Microlunatus soli: one gene and its partner. The protein of the gene in region 1 interacts with the protein of each later gene in a pairwise test. Links are inferred from orthologs where the notes say so. Each region holds a gene or a part of one and is shown on either strand. Other genes may lie near its edges. The genes, in order: BLU38_RS06695 and ndk.

The links.
Region 2: the proteins of BLU38_RS06695 (region 1) and ndk interact in binary tests that used the Escherichia coli proteins (3 or more experiments, as listed by UniProt). The link is inferred for Microlunatus soli from one-to-one orthologs.

Annotation. Positions count from the first base shown.
Region 1 is NZ_LT629772.1:1,425,558-1,442,509, forward strand. What follows is about bases 7,690-10,469. They hold BLU38_RS06695 (uracil-DNA glycosylase), read left to right. Parts: upstream 7,690-8,629; coding sequence 8,630-9,310; downstream 9,311-10,469. Other genes in these bases: BLU38_RS06690 (AI-2E family transporter), read right to left, coding at 7,690-8,460; BLU38_RS06700 (MFS transporter), read left to right, coding at 9,444-10,469. Outside these bases: BLU38_RS06645 (phosphocholine-specific phospholipase C), read left to right, coding at 1-1,060; BLU38_RS06650 (DMT family transporter), read right to left, coding at 1,061-1,438; BLU38_RS06655 (DMT family transporter), read right to left, coding at 1,440-1,754; transcription elongation factor GreA, read left to right, coding at 1,922-2,431; BLU38_RS06665 (DUF2089 domain-containing protein), read right to left, coding at 2,471-2,911; BLU38_RS31345 (hypothetical protein), read right to left, coding at 2,908-4,098; BLU38_RS06675 (L,D-transpeptidase), read left to right, coding at 4,635-5,924; BLU38_RS06680 (DUF402 domain-containing protein), read left to right, coding at 6,006-6,542; BLU38_RS06685 (HIT family protein), read left to right, coding at 6,600-7,031; more of BLU38_RS06690, read right to left, coding at 7,081-7,689; more of BLU38_RS06700, read left to right, coding at 10,470-10,649; BLU38_RS06705 (MarR family transcriptional regulator), read left to right, coding at 10,659-11,474; BLU38_RS06710 (nucleotidyltransferase domain-containing protein), read right to left, coding at 11,504-12,007; BLU38_RS06715 (cystathionine gamma-synthase), read right to left, coding at 12,035-13,186; peptide-methionine (S)-S-oxide reductase MsrA, read left to right, coding at 13,392-13,943; BLU38_RS06725 (arsenate reductase ArsC), read right to left, coding at 13,948-14,373; and 2 more genes. UniProt on the Escherichia coli protein: Excises uracil residues from the DNA which can arise as a result of misincorporation of dUMP residues by DNA polymerase or due to deamination of cytosine.
Region 2 is NZ_LT629772.1:4,848,648-4,857,112, forward strand. Bases 5,466-8,159 are described here. They hold ndk (nucleoside-diphosphate kinase), read left to right. Parts: upstream 5,466-6,446; coding sequence 6,447-6,872; downstream 6,873-8,159. Other genes in these bases: BLU38_RS22200 (extracellular solute-binding protein), read right to left, coding at 5,466-6,227; BLU38_RS22210 (sensor histidine kinase), read left to right, coding at 6,878-8,155; BLU38_RS22215 (response regulator transcription factor), read left to right, coding at 8,157-8,159. Outside these bases: BLU38_RS22165 (inositol monophosphatase family protein), read right to left, coding at 1-24; BLU38_RS22170 (LLM class flavin-dependent oxidoreductase), read left to right, coding at 105-935; BLU38_RS22175 (TetR/AcrR family transcriptional regulator), read right to left, coding at 941-1,582; BLU38_RS22180 (glycerophosphodiester phosphodiesterase), read right to left, coding at 1,579-2,286; BLU38_RS22185 (ABC transporter ATP-binding protein), read right to left, coding at 2,283-3,314; BLU38_RS22190 (ABC transporter permease), read right to left, coding at 3,311-4,129; BLU38_RS22195 (ABC transporter permease), read right to left, coding at 4,129-5,064; more of BLU38_RS22200, read right to left, coding at 5,064-5,465; more of BLU38_RS22215, read left to right, coding at 8,160-8,465. UniProt on the Escherichia coli protein: Major role in the synthesis of nucleoside triphosphates other than ATP. The ATP gamma phosphate is transferred to the NDP beta phosphate via a ping-pong mechanism, using a phosphorylated active-site intermediate.

The DNA of each region.
Region 1 (16,952 bases):
GGTCAACTACGGCGCCTGGTACACCGCGCAGGTGCTCGACGCGCTCACCGCCGACCCGGAGGTGTGGAGCAGGACCGTGCTGTTGATCACCTACGACGAGAACGACGGGTTCTTCGATCATGTGGTGCCGCCCTATCCCAACTCCGATCAGCTGCCCGGAGCGTCCACGGTGTCGACCGAGCACGAGATCTATGCCGGACCGCTCGGCGCGACCGGCCCGTACGGGCTGGGTCAGCGGGTGCCGATGTTCGTGGTGTCGCCGTGGAGCACCGGTGGCTGGGTGTGTTCCGAAGTGCTCGATCACACCTCGATCATCAGATTCCTCGAGCAACGGTTCGGCGTCGACGAACCGAACATCACGCCCTGGCGGAGGTCGGTCTGCGGCGATCTGACCGGCGCACTGGACTTCGCCAAGCCGCACCGTGCCCCGCGGCTGCCGGACACCGAGGACTATCGCCCGACCGATGATCAACGGCATCCGGACTACGTGCCGGTGCCGCCGGCCGAACCGGAGTTGCCGCGCCAGGAGCCGGGCGGCCGACGGTCCCGACCGCTCGGCTATGCCTTCGACGTCGAGGCCGAGCACACCGACACCGGGGTGCTGCTGCTGGTGCGCAACTCCGGTCGGCTCGGGGTCCATCTGCAGGTCCGGGTCGTCGGAGCCGAGCTGCCGTATTCGTACACCATCGGTGCCGGCGACGAGTTGCGGGCGACGATCCCGGTGCCGGCCGGCGGCGAGCTGTCGCTGCACGGTCCGAACGGCTTCTTCCGCCGCTACGCCGGCGGCGCCGACGGGATCACCATCGGCGCCACCACCCGACACGGCAGCCTGCTCACGGTGACCGGCCGCGCCGAGCGTCCGGCGGTGGCACGGATCGTCGACGAACTGACCGGGCGGGTACGGACGATGAAACTGACAGCAGATGCCGGCGGCATCGGCATCCCGGTCGGTCATGCCGACGGCCGCTACGACGTCACGGTCACGGTGTCAGGTCGAGCCGACATCGTTCGACAGTTCGCCGGTCGGATCGAACGGCGACAACGCAACGCAGACTCCTGATCAATCGGCCGTCCGATGATCCTCGGGCTCGACCGCGGGAGCGTCGGATGACCCGCGTGGTCTGCCCGGCACCAGCTTCAGGCCGACCACCGCGACGATGATCCCGGAGATGAAGATGATCTTCGGGATCGAGGTCGCCTCGGCGCCGGTCGCCATCGCGTAGCCGACGGTCAGTGCTGCGCCGATCCCGACCCAGACCGCGTACGCCGTACCGATCGGGATCTGTCGGGTCGCCCGGCCCAGGCCGACCATGCTGACGGCCAGCCCGACGAAGAAGACGATCGCCGGCAGCGGGCGGCTGAGTCCGTCGGACAGCCCGAGGGCCGTCGCCCAGACCGCCTCGAAGACGGCGCTGACGATCAGGATGAGCCAGGCCATCTCAGCTCACCACCTTCAGGCCGATCACCGAGCCGACCAGCAGCACCAACAGCAGGGCGCGGGCCAGGGCGAACCGTTCCTGGCCGGTGACGATGCCCCAGAGCACGGTCAGGGTGGCGCCGATCCCGACCCAGACGGCGTAGCAGGTGCCGGTCGGCAGCGAGGTCATCGACCAGGCCAGTCCGAGCATGCTGAGCGCAAGGGCGATGAAGAACAACAGGGTGGGGCGCAGCCGTCGGAAACCGTGCGACGCCGACAGGGCGGCTGCCCAGACGGCCTCCAACATGCCCGATACGATCAGGACGATCCAGGCCATGACAAGGACTCCTTCTGAGTCAGTCTTGTCGTGGTGCGGGTACTGCTCCCTCGTCCGCGAACCGTTCGCCGGTTCCGAACCCAACGATAGCAAATCCCGGTCCGGAACCATGCCGGGGACCGGGAAGGGTTTGGCCGGGCCGACGGCGCTGTTGGTAGGCTTGTCGGATGTCTGAGAACACCTCTACCGAGACGATCTGGCTGACTCAGGACGCTTACGACAAGCTGGCGGCCGACCTGGATCATCTGACCGGTGCGGGTCGAACCGAGGTGGCCGCGAAGATCGCGGCCGCTCGTGAAGAGGGTGACCTGCGCGAGAACGGCGGCTACCACGCTGCCCGCGAGGAGCAGGGCCAGCAGGAGGCGCGGATCCGTCAGCTGACCGACATGCTGCGGCGGGCCAAGGTCGGTGAGGCGCCGGCCAACTCCGATGAGGTCGCTCCCGGTATGGAGGTCACGATCGCCTTCTTCGGCGATGAGTCCGATACCGAGACGTTCCTGCTCGGTTCCCGCGAGATGCTCGGAATGGACGACAGCAAGGCCAGCGTCTACAGCCCGCAATCCCCGCTGGGCGCGGCCATCCTCGGCAAGCAGCCGGGCGACGAGGTCAGCTACGACGCCCCGAACGGCAAGCCGATCAGCGTCACCATCATCAAGGTCCAGCCCTACCAGTCCTGACCCTGGTCCTGAGCCCGGGCATCGAGCCGACGGGAAGGGTCAGCCGGCGAGCAAGGAGGCGGCCTCGGCCGGGGTCAGGGCGCCGGAAGCCACCTCGGCCAGGATCTGCTCGCGGGACGGTCCCTGTCCCGGAGGCCCGGCCGCAGGTTTCGGCTCGTCCGACTCGGCCAGGCCCATCTTCTGCAACACCTCGGTGAATCGTGCCCGCGCCGTCGGGTACGAGACGCCGAGGTGTTTCTCCACCTCCCGCAGGTTGCCCCGGGCGGCGAGGAAGACGCGCAGCATGTCCAACTCGGCCGCTGACAGTGCGCAGAACTCGCAGGGCGCGAAGATGCCGGCCAACTCCGTACCGCAGGACTCACAGCCGAGCCGGGTGACGACCAGATGCTCACCGCAGACCGGGCAGTCGCTCGGGGCCCGGTGGTCGGGACCGTCCGTCTGATGTCGATGGCCGGTTCCGGGCCTGCCCGGCATACTCATGCGACGCCTGAGGGATCGGAATCGTGGGTACTGCTGGTGCCGGCCTTGACCGAGGCGTGCCCCATCACGACCTCGACATCCAGCCGAGCGCTGCCGTGACCCATCACGACCTCGTCGCCGACGAATCCGGCGTGTGCGCCGCCCCAGCTGATCTTGCCGAGCTGGGAGTCGGTGGCGATCGTCACGTTGGAGGCATCGGACAGCTGCAGACTCAGCGAACCGGACTCGACCCGGATCCGGGAGCGGCCGGTGGTGATGGCTCCCTTGACCGTTGCCTGGCCGGCCTGGATCAGAGCGTCGGCGATCTCCGCGACGTCCACCAGCTTGGCGCCGCCGGCGGTCACCCGGACCTTGCCGAGCCGCGGTACGGCCTCGGTGTTCAGGCTGCCGGCGGTCACCTCGATGTCGACCAGCAGGCTGGGATTGACCCGGAGCAGCAGCTCCTTGCCGAGTCCGAGGGAACGGAAGTCGTCCAGGCTGCGCGTGGCCTTGAGGAGTTGGAATCCGTCGATCGAGGCGCCGAACTCACCGTCGCTGGAAATCTCCAGCACCGGACCGTTGCGGCGCAGCACGTGCGGGCCGTCGGCCGACACGGTGGCGACCGATGGTTCGCCGATGATCCGGACCCGGCGGCCCACCGCTCGAATCGACAACTTCTCCACGCCGTTGGTGCCGGCGGGACGACGGCCGAGCCTGGTCTTCGGCCGTGACGGCCGCACCGATTCCTTGCCGTACGCCGGTTGCTGCGGCCGGTCGGTGCTGGCCGCCCAGGCGTCGCTGTCGATCGTCTCGGCGGCCGCATCGTCGAGCGCGGCCGCAGAATCCTCTTCGACCGCGTCCGCCCCGTCGACATCGCCCGCTTCGACATCGGCAGTGTCGGCATCGGTGGCGTCGACGTCGACCCCGACGCTGGTGACGTCCTCGGCAACGCTGCCCGACGACGTGGCGGTCGTCGGGGCCACGGTGTCTTCGGCTCCCACGGTGTCTTCGGCTCCCACCGTGTCTTCGGCTCCCACCGTGTCTTCGGGGGCGGGATCGGCATTGGCTTCGGGGTTGGTCGTCGAGATCGCGTCGATCCGACGGGCTGCCTCGGCCGGGTCGATCCGACCGGCAGACAGCTCCTCCAGGATCCTCGTCATGTCTTCGGAAGGGCTCATGTTGACGAATCTAAAACCGACCTCCCACATTCGAAAGGCCCGTTGCGACATTCAGGGGATGGCTCAGGGTTGTTCTCGGTGCGCGGTCGCGGCTCGGCCTCGGTACGTACCGACAGCCGGCGTGTGACCGGCAGACGACGGGATTGCGAGCCGAGAGCCACCGGCTCACCATCGGTGGGACCCTTGTCGGAGCTGCTGCACCGTGCACCCTTCGCGATGTCGAAGGTCACGAGCCGACGTCAAAAGCAGGCGGTCTCGTAGCGGATTGGTCACAGGTTCGCAACCCACCCCCTTCGGATGCGCGTTTCGGCCCTTGTCCATGGCAGATTGTCGGAGTCCGATGGGTGCAGTCTCTGAGGACCCCTTCCGTACGGTCTGTTCGGCCATCGTCGACCGCACAGCGGTCCGGCGGGCCAGGACCGAATCGGTAGGACTCGAATCGGTTTGGGGCCGAGGACAGTTTCCAGGTCGGGAGGGGCTCGCCGTACGGACGGCGAGCACGCGCAGGTTGTGGGTGCCGGGGCACGGGGTCGCCGCCGCACCCAGGAATGGAGATGGTGAGGGGTATGAGTCGGTTCGGTAAGCCCGGCGTTGTTCGCGGAGCGCTGGCGGCGACTGTTCTGCTGACGAGTCTGTCGATGGTCGGCTGTGGCCAGATCGCGCGCGGGGACAACCCGCTCGGGGGCAACGGCAATCCGGACTCCAAGACGTCCAGCCAGCCGAGCGCCGGTGGTAAGCAACCCGGCGAGAAGCCGAGCAAGCCCGCGCCGCCGCCGGACCCGTACAAGCTCACCAGCAACATCAAGGACGAGGCGAGCGACGTCAAGATCGACAAGATCCTCAAGCTCACGGCGAGCAACGGAACGCTGTCCAAGGTCAAGGTGACCGGGTCGGTGCTGGACCACGGCGAGACCAAGAAGGTCAGCCTGGACGGTGACCTGACCGACGGCAAGACCGGTTGGACCGCCTCCGAGCTGCTCGAACCCAGCGGCGACTACACCGTCAAGGTGAGCGGCATCAACAGCGACGGCAAGAAGGAGAGCGACACCTCGACCTTCAGCACCAAGGACGTGTCGCTGGACAACCAGGTCTTCCCCAGCTTCGCCGGCACCATGAGTGGCACCGTCGGGGTGGCCACCCCGGTGGTGCTGCAGTTCGATCTCCCGGTCAAGGACAAGAAGACCTTCGAGAAGCATCTCCATGTCAGCAGCAGCTCCGACCAGAAGGGCAGCTGGCATTGGTACAACGACAAGGAAGTGCACTGGCGGCCGGCCGAATACTGGGAGCCGGGCACCAAGGTGACCGCCACCGCCGACCTGAACAGCGTCCCCGCCGGTGACGGGCTGTACGGCCAGAAGAGCGTCTCGACCAGCTTCACCGTCGGTGACTCGGTGATCACCAAGGTCAACCTGAAGTCCCACATCGCCAAGGTCTACGTCAACAGCAAGCTGGCCCGGACCATGAAGATCAGCGCCGGCAAGCCCGGCGACGACACCCGCAGCGGGACATCGGTGATCACCGAGAAGCGCACCAACTACACGATGACCTCGGAGATGATCGGGTTGCCGAAGACCGGCCCCGAGTCCTACCGGCTGACCGCCGCCTACGCGATGCGGATCACCACCTCCGGAGAGTTCCTGCACTCCGCCCCCTGGAACGCCGGCTACTTCGGCAGGCAGAACGCCAGCCACGGCTGCATCGGGATGAGCGTGGAGGATTCCGGCTGGTTGTACAAGCACGCCAAGTCGGGCAGCCCGGTGATCGTGACCGGCAGCAAGCGTTCGCTGGATCCGCTGAACGGTCTGACCGACTGGAACGTCGACTTCGAGACCTACGCCGAGGGGTCGGCGCTCTGATCGGCTTCCGATCCCGGATCGGAACCGCGACCCGCTGACCTCCCGATGCATCCGCCGCCCGAACCGCGTCCGGGAGAGCCGGTGCGCTGTATCGCGACCAAGTGGCCCGATCGGCCGCACTGGGAGTTCGACGGCCGCTGGCTCGGCCTGGACGACAGTGGTTGGTGGTTCGGCGTCCCAGCAGGAACGCTGCTGACCCGCCCCGGGGCGTCGTACCACTCCAACGCTGACGCCGCCGCGGTCGTGCCGAGCGGCGGTGCCGGCTACATCGCCACCTTCTATGCACCCGGACCGTCACCCGACCGGCCCGGCGCCGTGCACACCTACGTCGACATCACGACCCCGCCGCTGCTGTCCCCCGGCCGGATCGTCGCGGTCGACCTCGACCTCGATGTCGTCCGGGAGCGCGCCGGCCGGCTGTACGTCGACGACGAGGACGAGTTCGCCGAGCATCAGGTCACCCTCGGCTACCCGGACCAGATCATCACCCAGGCCCGTCGGAGCTGTGATCAGGTCCACGCTGCGCTGGCCGCGGGTGCGGCTCCGTTCGACGGCCGGTCGGAGGCCTGGTTGCAACGGGTCGGCGACCTGCCACGGCCGAACTCGGCGACCGACTGAACGCCGACGCACGATCTCGGAGGATCGCTGCGATCGGCGTGGATAGGCTCCCCGGGCATGAACTCCGACTGTGTCTTCTGCTCGCTGCTGCGCGACGAGGGTGCGGCCGATTGGATCTGGCGCGGTCAGGGCGCGTCGGCCCTGCTGCCGCTGGAGGACGGCCGGTTGGCTCCCGGGCACACCCTGGTGATCGCCGATCAGCACGCGGTCGGGGTGCAGGACGTGTCGCCGGCAGCACTGACCCAGGTGATCCTGCTGGTCCAGCAGGTCTCGGTCGCGCTGCGGGACGCGTTCGGCGCCCGCGGGGTGAATGTCCTGAACGCCAGCGGCCCGGACTCCGACCAGTCGGTCGACCATCTGCATTTTCACGTCGTACCCCGTTGGGCAGCCGACGGCCTGGACACCTGGCCGGGTGGCAGGTCCGGTCATCGACTCGGGACGCAGTGGCCGGCGGAGCTGCGCCGGGCGGTCACCGCACGACAGTTATGAGCCTCTGGCTGCTCGTGCCGGCGTGCCGATGATCAACACGGCGTGACCGCTACTCCCGTACGGCGGTCGCGACCGGTTCTTCCTTGTGGGTCGCCAGATATTGGATGAAGGTCTTGGCGAAGGCGAGCAGCGGGATCGACATCAGCGCGCCGACGATGCCGCCGACGATGACACCGATGGCGATGCCCAACAGCACGGCCAACGGATGCAGCTTGACGGCGCGGCCGAGCAGGAAGGGCTGCAGGATGTGACCCTCCAACTGCATCACCAGGATGATCCCGGCGAGCATGATCAACGCCTGCACCCAGCCCAACATCACCAGCGCCACCAGGACGGCGACGAAGCCGGAGACGAAGGCACCGACCAGCGGCACGAAGGCGCCGAGGAACACCAGTGCGGCCAGCGCCGGGGCGACCGGCACCTGCAGGACCAGTGCGACGATCAGGACGCCGATCGCGTCGGAGAACGCGACCAGGATCGTCGCCCGGACGTAGTGCACCAAGGCCGTCCAGCCATTCCGGCCGGCGCTGTCGATCCGCTGACTGGCGTTGCGCGGCATCAAGCGGGTGAGGAACTTCCAGATCCCGCCGCCGTCGTAGAGGAAGTAGAAGGTGGCGAACAGGGCGATCGCCAGCCCGGCGAAGAAGTGACCGATCTGGGTCCCGAACGCCGCCGCATAGCCGGCGATGGTGCTGCTACTGCTGGTCACCAGATCCTGCACCTGGGTGGTCAGCTGATCGATCTGCAGGAACTTCTCCGGGATCTTCAGCGGACCCGTGGTGAGCCAGTCGGTGACCTGTCGGAAGCCGGTGACCACGCGGTTGCCCATCGACTCGGCCTGTCCGGCGATCTGGGTGGCGATCAGGGTGAGCGTGCCGGAGACCAGCACCAGCCCGATGATCATCGACAGCGCCGCGGACAGCGCCCGCGGGAAGCGTCGCCGATTGAACCAGTTGGCCACCGGCGAGATCAGCGCGGTCAGCAGAATCGCTACCGCTATCGGGATCGTCACCTCGGACAGGTAGCGCAGCACCCAGCCGATGCCGGCGAGCACGATCACGACCACGATCAACCGCCAAGCCCAACTCGCCGCGATCCGGAAGCCGCGCGGCACCTCGCGGTCGATCGGGTCGGCCTCATTCGTGGCGGTCTCGGCCGGTGCAGTCGCGGTCGGGGCGGTCTCGGTCGGGTCGATCGGCGGCATCGTCTGGCCTTCGTCGACGGCCGGCGCGGACGGAACCGTCCGGCCGACGCCGTCCGACGAGCCTGCGCCGCCCGGACCTGATCCGGTGGATGTCGCCGTACGGGTGTCGCCGCTCGCCTCCAGGCCGGCAACGGAGTCGGCGCTGTGCTTCGGCCTCGGCAACGCCGGCAGCTGTTCCCGCAGTCCCCGCAGCCGCCCGAGGTTCAACCGATCGCGAATCCCCACCCACGCCTCCTACTACGGCAGTGCCTGCTGTGAACGACCTAAGTTACCTGCCCCGACAACCCGTACCCGATGTCCATGACATCATGCCGAGGACGCGATCCGGTCGATGCGCGGCCATGATCACCGGTCCGGATCGATCAGACCCGAGGAACGGCCGCCGGGAGGACGTGTGAACCCCAAACCGCTGACCGAGCTGGTCAGTCCCGACTGGGCGCAGGCCCTTGCCCCGGTCGCCGGAACGATCTCCGGGATGGGCGACTTCCTGCGTGCCGAGTTGGCCGCCGGCCACGGCTACCTGCCGGCCGGCGACGCGGTGCTGAGGGCCTTCAGCAGACCACTGGCCGAGGTCCGGGTGCTGATCGTCGGCCAGGATCCCTATCCGACTCCGGGACATCCGGTCGGGTTGTCGTTCTCGGTGGCCCCCGATGTCCGGCCGATCCCGCGCAGTCTGGCCAACATCTATCGCGAATTGGAGGACGATCTGGGCATCGCGCGGGCGGCCGGTGGCGACCTCACCCCCTGGTTCGAGCAGGGCGTGCTGCTGCTGAACCGGGTGCTGACCGTGCAACCGCGGCTTTCCGGGTCCCATCGCGGGAAGGGGTGGGAGCAGGTCACCCAGTGCGCGATCGAGGCACTGGTGGCGCGCGGCGGTCCGCTGGTCGCGATCCTGTGGGGCCGCGACGCCCAGTCATTGATCCCGATGCTCGGGTCGGTGCCGTACATCAAGAGCGCGCATCCGTCACCGATGTCGGCCGATCGCGGCTTCTTCGGATCCCGTCCGTTCAGCCGAGCCAATCGCTTCCTGGTCGACGCCGGCGCGGATCCGATCGACTGGCGGGTCGACCGCTGAGCTGTGCTGTGCCGGCGCTGACGTTTCGGCCGCCACCGAATACCTTGGGCCCAAGCTAACTCCGGAATACGCTGTCGACGCTCGTGCAGTTCCGCTGCCCGGTGCAGATCCGTGCTCGACGAGGAGACAGCTGATGACGACCGTGCGGCAACGGACCGGTCGGCGCGCCGGTTGGGGATTCATGATCATCGCCGCCGTGCTCGGCTCCTTCCTCGCCGGCGCCAGCGCACCGACGCCGTTGTACGCCCGCTATGCGACGATCTGGCACTTCTCCCCGGTCACGGTGACGGTGGTGTTCGGCGTCTATGCGATCGCCCTGCTGATCACGTTGTTGGTGACCGGATCGCTGTCCGACAGCCTCGGTAGACGACCGGTGATCCTGCTGGCGTTGACGGTGCAGATCCTTGCCATGGTTGTCTTCCTGCTGTCCAGAGGACTGGTCTGGCTCTACGTCGGCCGGATCCTGCAGGGCATCGCGACCGGACTGGTGACCGCGGCGGTGAGTGCCGCACTGCTCGACCTGGAACCGGCGGACCACCCCGGCCGCGGCCCGCTGGCCAATGCGGTGATGCCGACCGTCGGGCTGGCCGCGGGTGCGTTGCTGGCCGGGGCGCTGGTGCAGTACGGGCCGGCGCCGCTGCGGCTGGTCTACGGCGTGCTACTGGTCTGCTATCTGGCGCTGGCGGTAGCCCTGTTCAGTTTCGATCTACCGCCGACCGATCGCCGGCCGATCTCATTGCGACCGAGGATCGGGGTACATCCGGAACTCCGGGCGACCTTCCTGGCCGTCGTCCCGTGCATCGTCGCCTGCTGGTCGCTCGGTGGGCTGTACCTGTCGCTCGGCCCATCGCTGATGCTCGGGCTGGAACACTCTGCCAACCGGCTGCTCGGTGGAGCGACCGTCTTCGCGCTGTGCGCGGCGGGAGCACTGAGCTGCTTGCTGCTGCGCGGACTGACGCCGGACCGGATCATGATCATCGGCTGTTTGATGTTGATCATCGGGCTGGCGGTGACCGTGCCGTCGATCATGGTCGGCAGCGGCGTCGTCCTGGGGATCGGCAGCATCATCTCCGGCGCCGGTTTCGGGGCCGGGTTCCTCGGCTCGGTCCGACATCTGGTGGCTGGTGCCGAACCGCAGTGGCGAGGCGGATTGATCGCCTCCGTCTACACCGTCGCCTATCTGTCCTTTGCCCTCCCGGCGGTGATCGCCGGGGTCGTCAGCACCAGGCTCGGACTGCCGACCACGGCGATCTGCTACGCGGCACTGGTCGCCGTCCTGGTGCTGATCTCGATCATCGCCGAGCGCCTCCGCAACCGCAGGCAAACCGCCGGCCGCTAACGTTTCACCATGTCCGAACAGTCCGGAGCAGGATCGGCCCCGACCGACTCGGTGGATCGCGTCCTGGCGTCCTGGGCGACAAGCCGTCCGGACCTGGACGTCCGGCCGATCGCCATCCTGACCAGACTGGATCGGTTGAAACGGGCCGTCGACGAGCAGTCGGTGTTCGACCGGTTCGGGCTGAACGGCGCCGACTTCGCCGTGCTGGCCACCCTGGTCCGGGTGGCGCCGTCGACCGGGCTCAGTCAGCGAGCGCTGATGGCCGAGCTCGACCTGAGCTCGGGCACCGTCAGCGTCCGGATCGAACGGTTGGTCCGCTCCGGTCTGGTCACCCGCAATCCCGATCCCCGCGACGGACGCGGTTCGATCATCGTCCTCACGGCACGGGGTGCCGCGCTCTTCGAGGAATGCGCACCGGTCCACCTGCACCACTCCCGACAACTCCTGTCCGGGCTGTCGACCGAGCAACACGATCAGCTCGCCGATCTGCTGCGGCGACTGCTGCAGGCCGTGGAGATGTCGACCGACGACCGTGCGATGGATCGCTGGGGAATGTCACTGCTGCCGGCACATCTCGCGGCCCGGCGCCGTACCGAATTGGGACTGACCGAGCGAGCCGGGCTCGGAATCCGTGCGGTACTCCCCCGGTCGCCGGCTTCGACCGCAGGTTTGAAGATCGATGATCTTGTGGTTGCCGCCGAGGGCGTGCCGGTGTTGTCGGTCATCGACCTGCACCGGGCAACCCGGAATCGTGACCGGATCAGCCTGCGAATCCTCCGCGGTAACCGGGCCCGTACGGTCGGCCTGAGCCTGGCTCCGGCCTGATCCTGCCTGCCTCCCGAGGTCACGGTCGTTCAGAAGTGAGTACCGATGCCGAAGGCTCGGCGGAGCTCGGCCATGTCGTGCCGATCATGATCAGCAGGTTCGTAGCCCCGGTGGAAGTACACCTGCTGCTCGGCCGACAGACAGCCGACCGGACTGCCCGCGATGCGACCGGTGACGAAGCAGGACGCCGGATACTCGAAGGGGCGCTCCGGGTCCGGCGATGACTGGACCGCCGACCCGTCGGCGGCGAACCGCAACGGATGCAGGTCGAGCTCGCGATCGCGTCCGTCGGTGAGCACGAAGCGCACCGGGCGCCAGTCCAGGGTCTGCACGAATCCGACCGCCGCCAGCGTCCCGACGACGGTCTGCTCCTGCCCGGCGCGATGCATCAGATCAAGATCACGATGCGGCCGGGTCTGCCGTCCGATCAGGGCATCGATACCCCAACCGCCACCGACCCAGACCTCGGTGTCAGCCTGCTGCAGCACGGCCAGGACACCTAGCACGTCCTCGGCCGTCATCTGCTGCTTCATCGATACAGCGTCATCGCGGTGACAAGATCATCCGCGGAGCGCTTGATCAAGATCGTCGATCAGGTCCTCGACGTTCTCGATGCCGACGCTCAGCCGGATCAGGTCGTCGGGCACCTCCAGCGCGGTGCCGGCCACCGACTGGTGGGTCATCCGGCCCGGATGTTCGATCAGCGACTCGACGCCGCCGAGGGACTCGCCGAGGGTGAAGACCTTGGTCCGGCCGCAGGTGTCGACCGCCGCCTGTTCGCCGGCTTTCACCCGGAAGCTGATCATGCCGCCGAAGTGACGCATCTGCCGCTTGGCAAGATCATGACCGGGATGGCTGGCCAGGCCGGGATAGAGCACCTCGGAGACGGCCGGATGATCGTCCAGTTGTTCGGCGATCGCGGCCGCATTGGCGCTGTGCCGATCCATCCGGACCGCCAGCGTCTTCAGCCCGCGCAGCACCAGCCAGGAGTCGAACGGCCCGGCGACCGCTCCGATCGCGTTCTGATGCCAGCCCAGCTGTTCGGCCACCTCCTCGTCGTCGGTGACCACCGCGCCGCCGACGACATCGGAATGCCCGCCGCAGTACTTGGTCGTCGAATGCACCACCACATCGGCGCCGAGTTCCAGCGGCTGCTGCAGATACGGCGTGGCGAAGGTGTTGTCCACCACCACTTTGGCGCCGGCCGCGTGGGCCAGCTCGGCGATCGCGGCGATGTCGGCGATGTTCAGCAGCGGATTGGTCGGAGTCTCCAGCCACACCACCCGCGTCCTGGGCCCGATCGCCCGGGCGATCGCGTCGGGATCGGTGACCGCAACCGGTGTGCTGGTGATCCCCCAACGGTCGTGCAGCTGCGCGAACTGACGGTAGGTGCCGCCGTAGGCGTCGTTGGGCAGCAACACCTCGTCACCGGGCCGCGTCAGCGTTCGGATCACGGTGTCCTCGGCCGCCAGTCCGCTGGCGAAGGCCAGGCCCCGGACGCCACCTTCGAGGGCGCGCAGGCACTCCTCCAACGCGGTCCGGGTCGGGTTGCCGGAACGGGAGTACTCGTAGCCCGAACGGAGCCCGCCGACACCGTCCTGGGCGAAGGTCGAGGTGGCGTAGATCGGCGGCACCACCGCACCGGTGGTCGGGTCGGGTTCCTGTCCGGCATGGATGGCCAGGGTGTCGAAGCCGGGTACGCGATCGGTCATGGGTCGGAGCGTACCTGGGCAGATCTGACACGCCCAGACACCGGTTCGATTGCCGATCGATGACCATCCGACGGGGGCCGTGAGGGAATAGCGCCCCGGGAGGGATGATTGAACCCAGTGGTCGCCCCGGACGGGGACGACCCGCTCAACAGGCGAGCAACTGTGGCGCCGCGAGCACTTCGACAACAACGAGGGAGAAAGCATCATGACCGACAAGGGAGAGATCACGCGCGAGCCTGGGGCCGAAACCGCGGTCCTTGCCGGCGGCTGCTTCTGGGGAATGCAGGATCTGATCCGCAACGAGCCGGGCGTGCTGGCGACCCGCGTCGGCTACACCGGCGGGCAGAATGATCATCCGACGTACCGCAACCATCCCGGCCACGCCGAAGCCGTCGAGATCGTCTTCGATCCGCAGAAGACCAGCTACCGCAACATCCTGGCCTTCTTCTTCCAGATCCATGATCCGTCCACGCTGAACCGGCAGGGCAACGACATCGGCAGCAGCTACCGTTCCGCGATCTTCCCGGTGACCCCGGAGCAGGAGCAGGTGGCCCGGGAGACGATCGCCGACGTCGACGCCTCGGGTTTGTGGCCCGGTAAGGCTGTCACGACGCTGGAGCCCGCCGGACCGTTCTGGCAGGCCGAGCCCGAACACCAGGACTACCTGCGCAAGTACCCCGACGGATACACCTGCCACTTCCCACGTCCCGGTTGGATCCTTCCGCAGCGCCAGGAGACGGAGACCACGTCGGCCTAGGAGGTCAGGATGCGGTCGTCCTCCGGCTCGGGACGAGTTCGTCGAGCAGGAAGCGGACTCGTCGCTTGATGTCGTCGCGGATGGCGCGGACAGCTTCGACGGGTTGGCCGGCGGGGTCATCGAGGGTCCAGTCCTCGTAGCGGGTGCCGGGATAGAAGGGGCAGGTGTCACCGCAGCCCATGGTGATCACGACGTCGGAGGCCCGGACCGCCTCGGTGGTGATGATCTTGGGAGTCTGGCCGGTGATGTCGATGCCTTCCTCGGCCATCACCTGGACCGCGATCGGGTTGATCCGGTCGGCGGGTTCGGAGCCGGCGGAGCGGACCTCGACGGCACCGCCTGCGTAGTGGGTGAGGTAGCCGGCAGCCATTTGGGATCGTCCGGCGTTGTGCACGCAGACGAACAACACCGACGGTCGCGGGTCGGTCATGATCGGACCTCCTGTGCTGACGGGTAGCGCTGGCGCAGAGCCAGCGAGAGGTACACCAGGCCGAGCAGCGCCGGGACTTCAATGAGGGGGCCGACGACGCCGGCTAGAGCTTGGCCGGAGCTGACGCCGAAGGTGGCGATCGCGACGGCGATGGCGAGTTCGAAGTTGTTGCCGGCGGCGGTGAACGCCAGCGTGGTGGTGCGCTCGTACGGCAGTCCAGCTGCCCGGCCGAGCAGGAAGCCTCCACCCCACATCAGCGCGAAGTAGATCAGCAGCGGCACGGCGATCCGGGCAACGTCGAGCGGCCGGTCGGTGATCTGGTCGCCTTGCAGCGCGAACAGGATGACGATGGTGAACAGCAACCCGTACAGCGCGAAGGGGCCGATCGTGGGCAGGAAGCGGTGTTCGTACCACTTCCGGCCGCGGGCGCGTTCGCCGAAGTGACGGGTGAGGAATCCGGCGATCAGCGGGATGCCGAGGAAGATCAACACCGAGACGGCGATCTGGCCGGCCGAGATGTCGAGTCGGGTTCGGGTCAGGCCGAGCCAGCCGGGCAGGACGGACAGGTAGAACCAGCCGAGGCCGGCGAAGGCGATGATCTGGAAGACGGAGTTGATCGCGACCAGGACGGCGGCGGCTTCGCGGTCGCCGCAGGCCAGATCGTTCCAGATGATCACCATCGCGATGCAGCGGGCCAGGCCGACGATGATCAGCCCGGTCCGGTAGTCGGGCAGGTCGGGCAGCAGCAGCCAGGCCAGGGTGAACATCAGTGCTGGGCCGATGATCCAGTTCAAGATCAGCGACAGCACGAGCGTCTTGGTATCGCGGGTGACGGTGTCGAGTCTGTTGTAGCGGACCTTGGCCAGGACCGGGTACATCATGATCAACAAGCCGATCGCGATCGGCAGTGAGACGCCCTGGATCGCGACAGCACTCAACGCTGTGCCGAGGCCGGGGATGAGGCGGCCGAGGAGCAGGCCGACGGCCATCGCTGCCAGGATCCAGACCGGCAGGAACCGGTCCAGCCGGGACAGCTGCGCCACCGGTGATTCCTGATGTTCATCGGCGGCCCGGAGCCGCTGTGCGGGTTGGTTCGTCGTCATGTCGTCCCTTGCTGGTGATGCTGACCGGCTCGGTGGAGTGTGCTGCCGGGCCGCAGCCTCAGTTGGTGGTGCGCTCCGCTGCGACGACCGGCGCACCGGTCGCTGTGACGAGCCCGGTCAACTCGACGAACTCCGGCGTCGCCGCCGTGGTGCCGCAACAGCCGCCGACGGTGGTGTCGTCGTCGAACAGGCCCGCACCGCCGCAGACGCCGCTGTCGGGCAACACCAGCTGGACATCGTCGGCTGCGGCCCCGTCGCCGGCCAGGGCGGCAGCGATCGAGCGGACCTGCTCGAATCCGGTCATCGCCAGGAAAGACGGTGCTCGGCCGTAGGACTTCATTCCGGCCAGGTACAGGCCGGGTTCGGGCTGGGCCAGCGCCCGGTGTCCATGGGGTCGGACCGAGCCGCAGGAGTGGTAGTTCGGGTCGATCTCGGCCGCCAGCTGGACCGGGGCCTGGAGCCGGTTGTCCAGTTCCAGCCGTACCTCGGACAGGAACGACAGGTCGGGCCGGAACCCGGTCACACACACGACCTGATCCAGCCCGTCGATCCGACGGCCGTCCGAGCCGACCAGAGTCACGCCGTTGGAATCGGTATCGACCGCGAGGGTGCGGAAGCCGGTGACGACATCGATCAGCCCCTCCTCGACCGCTTCCCGCACGCGGGTGCCGAGTGCGCCACGGGCCGGGAGCTCGTCGGCCTCGCCACCGCCATAGGAGTCCCCGACAGTGCCACGGCGCAGCACCCACACCACCCGGGATCCCTGCCGGTGCAGCGGTTCCGAGGTCAGGGCGATCAGTGAGGTCAGCGCCGAGGCACCCGACCCGACGACGGCTGTCGCCCGGCCGGCGTAGCGGTCCTCATCGGTGGCCGGGTCGGGCATCCCGTAGACGATCCGATCGGCCGCGGCGCGTTCACCGGGGACCGGGTAGCCCTCCGACCCGAGCGGGTTCGGCCGGGCCAAGGTGCCGGTGGCATCGATCACCGAACGGGCCAGAATCCGGCTGACCGTGCCGCTGCTGTCTTCCACGTACACCACGAACGCCTGTTCGGCGCGGCCCGAGTCGACCACCAGGTCCCGATCCTGGCGAGCCACGCCGACCACCCGATTCCCCAATCGGATCCGGTCCCCCAGGACGGCGGCCAGCGGCGCCAGGTAGTCGGTCACCCATTCGGCCCCCGTGGGATATCGATCCGCGGCCGGATGCTGCCAGCCGGATGGCTGCAGCAGCGCCGTACCCGCGGGTGAGGTCAGTTCCGACCATGGCGAGAACAGCCGGACATGCCCCCACGACTCGACCCCGGCCGCCGGTCGGTCACCGGCCTCCAGCACGATGACCTGCTGATCGCGGCCGACCAGTTCTGCCGCAGCTGCCAGACCGATCGGGCCGGCTCCGAGCACCGCTACCGGCAACATACGGCTCGCTGCGCCCGACGTGTCGGCCGGGTTCGGCGCGGGCGAGATCTCAGACATCA
Region 2 (8,465 bases), 3.4 Mb from region 1 along the record:
CGCGGCGGCCATCGGCTCAGTCATGGCCCGTACCCTAGCGACAATCGTAAAGTACAATCATAATTGTATTTTGATCGCGGATCGTTCCACGGAGGGGAGATCTCATGACACCGGGTGAGCGACGCCGGCTTCGGTTCGGCGTGCTCGGGACCGACGATGCCGATGTCGCCGACCAGGCGCGTCAGGCCGAGGCGCTGGGGTTCGACATCTTCGCCCTCAGTGATCATCTGCACGGCAGTCGACCGACTCTCGAGCCATGGACCGCGTTGACGTGGGCCGCTGCGGCGACGGAGCGGATCGCGGTGCTCACCGACGTGCTCGGGTTGCCCTACCGGGAGCCGCCGGTGCTGGCCAAGATGGCCGAGACGCTGGACCGGCTGTCCGGCGGACGGCTGATCCTCGGACTGGGCAACGGTGGCTACGAGCCGGAGTTCGCGGCGTTCGGGCTGGCAACGCGGACACCGGGACAGAAGGTGGCCGCGCTGGGGGAGGCGATCGAGATCCTGCGCGCGCTCTGGTCGGGCCGAGCGACGACGTCGGACGGGGAGCACTACCGGCTGACTGACGCCGTGATCGCGCCACCCCCGGAGCACCCGATCCCGATCTGGGTCGGTTCGTACGGACCGAAGGCACTGGCCCAGACCGGGGCTCTGGCCGACGGCTGGCTGCCCTCGATCCAGCGGCTCGAACCGGACCAGGCCGCAGCCATGAAGAAGGCGGTCGACGAAGCGGCGGTGTCGGCCGGCCGGCATCCGGGCGATCTGAGCTACGCCTGCAACATCCAGGTCGGCTCCGGTGACGCCGGGACGACCGTCCGGCAGCTCCGGGACATCGCCGCGCTGGGTTTCGACACCTTCGTGGTCGCCGGACTGACCGACAGCCGCGCCCGTGAGCAGTTCGCCCGGGAGATCGTGCCGCTCGTCGTCGGCGACTGACTCAGTCAGTCGCGGGAGTAGCCGTGCAGGAAGGCCTCGACGCCGGCGGTGATCATTGCCGCAGCCTGCTTCCTGGTCACCCGTCGCCCGGGGCGCAGTGGATCGGTGATCGTGACGAGTCGGGTGAAGTGCAGGGCCGCGAGATCGGGATCCTCGACCCGTAAGCTGCCGCGGTCGGCCAGAGCGGCGAAGGCTCGTGCCAGCGCTCGGCGGACGTGCAGCGGGCCGGCCTCCTGCCAGGCGTCGAGGGCGTTCGGCGGGATCCGACCGATCTCGGCACGCATCTGCTCGACCAGCGCGTGATGCTCGGCCTGATCAGGCAACGGACGGGTCCAGTCGGTCGCGAACGCGATCAGCGCTGCAGTGAGGTCGTCCCGGTGCTCGGATGCCTGACCGAGGTGTCGGTCGATGATCTCGACCTGTGCTGCGGCCACGCGGGCCGCGCTGTCGGCGATGGTTGCCTGGAGCAGGGCTGCCTTGCCGTCGAAATGGTTGTAGATCGTTCGGGTCGAGACATCGGCTCGGGCGGCGATCAGCTCGATGCTCGCCGCGGCATAGCCCAGTTCGCTGAACACCGACAACGATGCATCGAGGACGGCCTGCTGTTTGGCCGGATCGGGACCGCGACGTCGTGGGGCTGTCGTCATCGGCGGAGTTCCTGCAGCAGTCCGATCCGGTTGGTGATCATCGCGGTCACACCGCGATCCAGTAACTGCCGCATCACCGCCTCGTCGTCGACGGTCCAGCAGCAGCTGGCCAGTCCATGATCGGCGATCCAGCCCAGGACGGCGTCGTCCACCATCGGCCAATGCGGATTGAACGCCTCCGGCGCCAGGTCGGCGACCATCGCATCGGACGGCAACCGGCCGTCCTGATCACCTTCGTCCCAGGAGAAGATGATCCGGGCCTGCGGATCTGCCTCCCGGATCACCCGCAACGAGTCGAACCGACCGCACCAGATCGCCTGGTCGACAGTGATCACCCCGGATCGGACCGCTTCGGCGACCACCAGCCGGCTCGGTTCGGCCCAGTCCTCAGAGTCCATGTCGATCAACAGGGCCTTGCCCGACGGTCCGATCAACTCCAGTGCTGCTGCCAGTGACGGGATCTGCTCGATCTGATCATGGTCGACCTCGGTGACCGTGCGCGGATCGTTCCACAGCCGGTCCAGGGTCAGATCGTGCAGGAGCACCACCTGACCGTCGGCGGTGACCTTGACGTCGATCTCGACGATGTCGGCGCCGGCCTGCAGAGCGGCGGCGACGCCGGGCAGCGTGTTCTCCCGGTGCCCGATCGGCTCTCCGCGGTGGGCGATCGCGCGGAACGGCCCGCCGGGTGTCAGCGAGGTCATGCCAGTGCTCCGGTCTCGTCGTAGATCAACACCGAGGACAACCGGAGACCGACGGTGTCGCCGACGGCATGCTCGGCGGTCGTTGCGGCGAAGGCTCGCAGCGACAGATCTCCGGAGACCTCCAACACCAGCTCGGTGAAGTGCCCACGTGGAATGGTCCGGGTGATTGTTGCGCTCGTTCCGGTCTCGCCGGCACCGACGATGATCACATTCTCGGGGCGGACCCCGACCGTGCGCGGTCCGTCACCCGGCGGGACCGGTCGATCCACGGGGATCCCGGCGAGCAGCTCGGCGTCGAAGGTGTTCATCGCACCGACGAAGCCACCGACGAACCGGGTCGCCGGGTGCCGGTAGAGCTGGACCGGCTCGGAATACTGCTCGATCCGGCCCGCGTTCATCACCGCCACCCGATCGGAGATGCTGAGCGCCTCGTCCTGATCGTGGGTGACCACTACCGTGGTGATGCCGAGTCGCTGCTGGATCTCACGGATGTCCTCCCGGACTCGCACCCGCAGCTTGGCGTCCAGGTTGCTCAACGGTTCGTCCAGCAGCAGTACCGCCGGTCGTTGCACCAGGGCACGGGCCAGCGCCACCCGCTGCTGTTCACCGCCGGAGATCCGGGCCGGCCGACTCTTCACGTGGTGCATCAGGTTGACCAACTCGAGCATCTCGTGCACCCGCTCGGTCAGCTCGGCCTTCGGGGTCTTGCGCAACCGCAACGCGTAGGCGACGTTGTCGAAGACTGTCATGTGCGGCCAGAGGGCGTAGTTCTGGAAGACCATTGCGGTCGGCCGCTTCTCCGGCGGCACCCGGGTGACGTCGCTGCCGTCGATGGTGACCGTGCCGAGGTCGGGGGTCAGGAACCCGGCGATCATTCGCAATGTCGTCGTCTTGCCGCAGCCGGACGGTCCGAGCAGGCAGACCAGCTCGCCCGTGGCCACGGTCAGGTCGAGATCGTCGACGATCGTCCGGCCGCCGAGATCCTTGCCGATCCCGGCCAGCACCAGGCCTTGATCGTGGGTTGTCATCGGATCTGGAACCCTTCTGCCAATTGGCCGCCCATCACATGCTTGCGAACCAGCATCAGCAAGATCACCGAGGGGATGGACAGCAGGATCGAGAACACCGCCGCCACCTGGCGTGGATAGTTCAGCACCAAGGAGTACATCGTCGTCGGCATCGTATAGAACACCGGCGCGCCGACCAGATAGGTGCCTTGTGCTTCGTCGAAGGAGGCCAGGAAGCTCATGATCAACGCCACCAGGATGCCCGGCAGCGCCATCGGCAAGGTGATCGTGAAGAACACCCTGAAGCGGCTCGCGCCGGCGTCCCGGGCCGCCTCCTCCAGGCTGCGTGGCACCGACGCGAACGCCGCCGCCGGGATCCAGGTCATGAAGACGATGGTGCCGAGCAGGTGCACGATCACCACGCCGGCGAACGTGCTCATCAGGTTGAACGCGTAGAACAGTGCGGCCAGCGCGACGAACAGGCCGGTCTTGGGGAAGGCGTTGGTGGCGAACAGCCCGATCAGGAAGATCCTCCGGCCGGGAAAGTCGAAGCGGGCGAAGGCGTACGCCGCCGGCAGGCAGATCGCGCTGGAGACCAGCAACGTGGTGACGGCGAAGGCGACACTCAGCCGCATCGAGGAGAACAGCTGCGGATTGGCGAACACCGTCCGCCACCACTTCAGTGTCCAGCCGTCGGGCAACAGGTGGGGATAGGTCCAGCTGGTCGCGAAGGCCCGGATCGCCAACCAGAGCAACGGCCCGACGATGAAGATCAGCAGAGCGACGATGAAGATCACGGTCAGGATCCGTCGGACCACCGCAGCGATGCCCGTCATCAGACCCGTCCGGCATCGCGGGCGGACCGGAAGTTCGCCCAGACGTAGAAGGCGCCGAAGACGGCAGCCACCGCGAACACCACCACCGCCATCACCACCGACTGCTGCGGTCGATTGAAGGACTGGAAGTAGGACACCATGTCGACGCCGAGCATGCTGGGGGCGTTCGGGCCGGTGAAGTAGGGCACCGTGAAGGCGCCCAGGGTGCCGATCGCGGTGAAGGTCAGAGCGATCACCGTCGGCACCAGGGTCAGTGGTGCGACCACCGTCCGGACGATCGTGATCAGACCCGCGCCGGCGTCCCGCGCTGCCTCCAACAGCGAATCCGGTACTCCCTGCACCCCGGAGGTGATCATCAGCGTCGCGAACGGCAGATGCGTCCAGACCAACCCGATCGTCACGCAGACCATGGTGTAGCCCCAGGTCGGTCCCTCCAGCCCGAGATGGGCACAGATCGACCGGACGAAGCCGTCCCGGGCGTAGAAGGTGAGCATCGCCCAGGAGGCGATCACCACCGGGATGAACATCGGCACCACGGCCAGCCCGGAGACCAGCTTGGCCACCGCCGAACGCAGCTTCTGGTCCTCCGGACTGGTCCGCAGATAGATCGCGATCACCCAGGCCAACACCACCACTGCCAGCGTGGAGATCAACGTGATCACCACGGTCACCAGCAGATCCTTGCGGAAGCGCGGATCGGTGAACACGTCCCGGTAGGCGCCGAGCGTCTGCTGATACCAGGAAGAAACCGTGTGTTGGCCGCGGGCGATGGTGGCGATCGTCTGGTTCAGCCCGCCGACATGGCCCAAGCTGTACGCGATCGCGACCAAGATCGGGAACCCGACGAAGATCGCCGCGACAATGATCGGCGGACTGGCCAGTGCCAAACCGAGCAGGGCGGACGACCCGCTGGACCGCTTGCGTTGCCGCGACATCAGTTGCCGGGCACCTTCTGCTGCCACAGGTTCTTCATGTCGGCGTCCATGTCGGAGTTGAAGCCCGGCCGCAGGTTGCCCGGGTCGGCGTCGGCGAACTCGGACTTCACCGTCCCCGGGAGTTTGTCCATCGCGATCGCCGGGTAGCCGGCGATCGCGGTCGCGATGGCGGCCTGCTGGGTGGGTTCCAACAGCCAGTTCGCCAGTTTGAAGGCAGCATCCTGCTTGGTCGATGCGGACAACACGCCGGCGTAGGTGCCGCCGCCGGTGAAGCTCGGGTCGGTGATCTGCAGAGCCTCGGCCTCCTTCGGTACGACCCCGGACTTGCGGCCGCTGATGAACTGATCGCTCCAGGCCGGGCACATCCAGATCTCCTTCTGCAGCAGGAGTTCCAGGGTGCCGTTGTTGCCGTTGGGGTAGACGCCCTTCTGATACATCGACGTGTTCAGTCCGGCGAGGGTCGCGAAACCCTTGTCCCACTTGCCCTCCAGGTCCTTGTGGTAGCCGGTGGTCATCGTCTTCAGATCGGCCGCGGACAGGTATTTGGTGAGCACGGTCTGCACGAAGGAATCACCGGCACCGCCGGTGTCGGGCGAGTTGTAGGCGAACTTGCCGGGGTTCTTCTTGATCCAGACGAGCAGTTCGTCCAGCGACTTCGGCGGCGTCCCCACCTTGTCCGGCAGGTAGGCCAGCAGCACCGAGGAGCCGCGGTAGGGGATGGAGTTCTTCGCCGCGGCCGCCTGCAGGTCGGGCAGCACGCCGGTCAGGTTGGCGACCTTGCCGGACGGGTCGGCGAGCAGCCCGGCCTCGCCGGCCCGGTCGCCCATCGACTCCAGGAAGTCGATGCCCGGATCCTTCTTCTGCTGGGTGGCGGCGGCGATCTTGTTCAGCACCTGATCGGAGTTCTGGCCGTGCAGGTCGAACTGGAAGGTGATCTTGGTGCCCTGGTTGGCCTTCTCGAAGCCGGGAATCAGGGTCTTGGTCCACAGATCCTGGATGTTGGTGTCGGCTCCGCAGTAGACGGTCAGCGCGTTCTTCGCACCGCCCCCGCCGCTTCCGCCGCCGGCAGTGGTCGCGCCCGGGCCGTTGCCCTGGCAGGCAGTCAGGCCGGCGGTGCCGGCGGCTGCAGCGATTCCGAACGCAATGAACCTACGTCGATCCATGATGGTCCTCCCCGTGATGAGTGACTGCCGGGCGACGGTGACCGGAGCGGTTCAGAACCTAGGCGCCATCGGGCCGGTGACAGCGACGCACAGGTGAGCGTAGCGTGAACGCAGTACGGACGGGAAGGTCGAATTCAGCTCAAGATCAACTACCGCGCGGGTCGCCGGTGGAGACGGTCGATTCCCGCGCGAGCGCACGCGCGTAATAGTGTCTGATCCATGACAGCAAGCACCCCGGTTCAGCGTTCCTTCGTCCTGCTCAAGCCCGACGCCGTACGGCGCGGCCTGGTGGGGTCGGTGCTGAGCCGGTTCGAGGCCAAGGGTTTGTCGATCGTGGCGCTGCAGCTGCGGCAGGTCGACGGAGAGCTCTCCGATCAGCATTACGCCGAGCACGTCGAGCGGGACTTCTACCCGCCGCTGCGGGAGTTCATCACCTCCGGCCCGTCGATCGCGATGATCGTGGAGGGTGACGAGGCGATCGAGGTGGTCCGCGCGCTGAACGGTGCCACCGACGGACGGAAGGCCGCTCCGGGCACCATTCGCGGTGACCTGTCGCTGTCCAACCGGGAAAATCTGGTGCACGGATCCGATTCGCCGGAGTCGGCCGCCCGCGAGATCGCCCTCTGGTTCCCCGAGCACAGCTGACGACGATGCCGACCCACCTGGCGGGCCTGCTGCGGGCCAGCGAAGGGACCGGGGTCGGTGCCGAGCTGCCGACCCGGAGCCTGATCTTCGACTGCCTGCTCGCCGGGGTGTTCTTCGCCTGTGGGTCGGCGTTCCTGCCGCTGTTCTTTGCGCAGTGGCGCCCGATCGATGCGGCGTTCGTCGCGTTGGTCTGCCTGCCGTTGATGTTGCGGCGCAGGTTGCCGCGGATCTCGTTCGTGCTCTGCCAGGTCTTCGGGCTGTTCCAGGTCTGGTGGCCGAGCCCGATCGGCCTGCATGACGGGGCGCTGCTGTTCTCGCTCTATTCCCTGGTCGGTTTCACCAATCGGCGGACCGGCCTCTACGGGTTGGCGGTGCTGTTGGTGGTGGCCTTCTCCGGGGCGGTCAACGACTGGTGGGGTTTCGTCGATGATCAACTCTCCAAGGCCTTCTCCACCACGCCCAGCCTGCTGACCAGGGTCGCCACCACCGCCGGGATGATCGCACTGGTCTTCGCCGCGTGGGCCTCGGGTGAGCGGCTGCGGTCGGCTCGGATGGGGCAGGTGGCGCTGACCGATCGCGCCGAGCAACTCGAACGAGAACGGGAGCAGCAGTCCAGGATCGCGGCGGCCGCCGAACGGGCCCGGATCGCGCGCGAGATGCACGACGTGATCGCGCACGCGCTGTCGGTGATGATCGCCCAGGCCGACGGTGCTGCGTACGTGATCGACAGCAGCCCCGCGACGGCGAAGACCGCATTGGAACGGATCTCCGGCACCGGCCGGGACTCGCTGACCCAGATGCGTGGTCTGCTCGGGCTGCTCCGGGAGGGCGAGGACGACCCGAGCCGTGCGGCGGTGCCGCAGCCGGGCGTGGAGCAGCTGCCCCAGCTGGTGGAGCAGGCCGGCGCGACCGGACTGACGGTGACGTTGGAGCAGACCGGCAATGCCGACAAGGTGGCCGAGATGACCGGCCTGACGATCTACCGGCTGGTGCAGGAGAGCCTGACCAACGCCCGCAAGCACGGCGGTGACCAGGTCCGGCTGGTGATCGACTTCGGCGCCGACGGCACCGACCTGCGGGTGATCAACAGTGTCGCCGACACCGACAAGAGGCTGCAGACCGGCGAACCGGGGCATGGCCTGCAGGGCATGAAGGAGCGGGTCGGTGCGGTCGGCGGTCGGCTGACCACCGGTCCGCAGGCGGACGGATTCGAGGTTCACGCCTGGTTGCCGCATCTTCCCGCTACCGTGGCGCCAGCAGAACCGACGGCAGGAGAGAGCTGAGATGACGATCAAGGTGTATCTGGTCGATGATCAGGAGCTGGTCCGTGCCGGTTTCGCCATGGTGATCGGTTCGCAGCCCGATATGGAGGTGGTCGGGCAAGCGAGCAACGGTGCCGACGCGGTCGATCAGCTCGCCGTGACCGCTGTCGATGTGGTGATCATGGACGTCCGGATGCCCCGGATGGACGGGGTCGCGGCAACCAAGATCATCACCGAGCGGTATCCGGACGGGCCGAAGGTGATCGTACTGACCACCTTCGATCTGGACGAACACGCCTTCTCCGCGCTGCGGGCCGGTGCGGCAGGATTT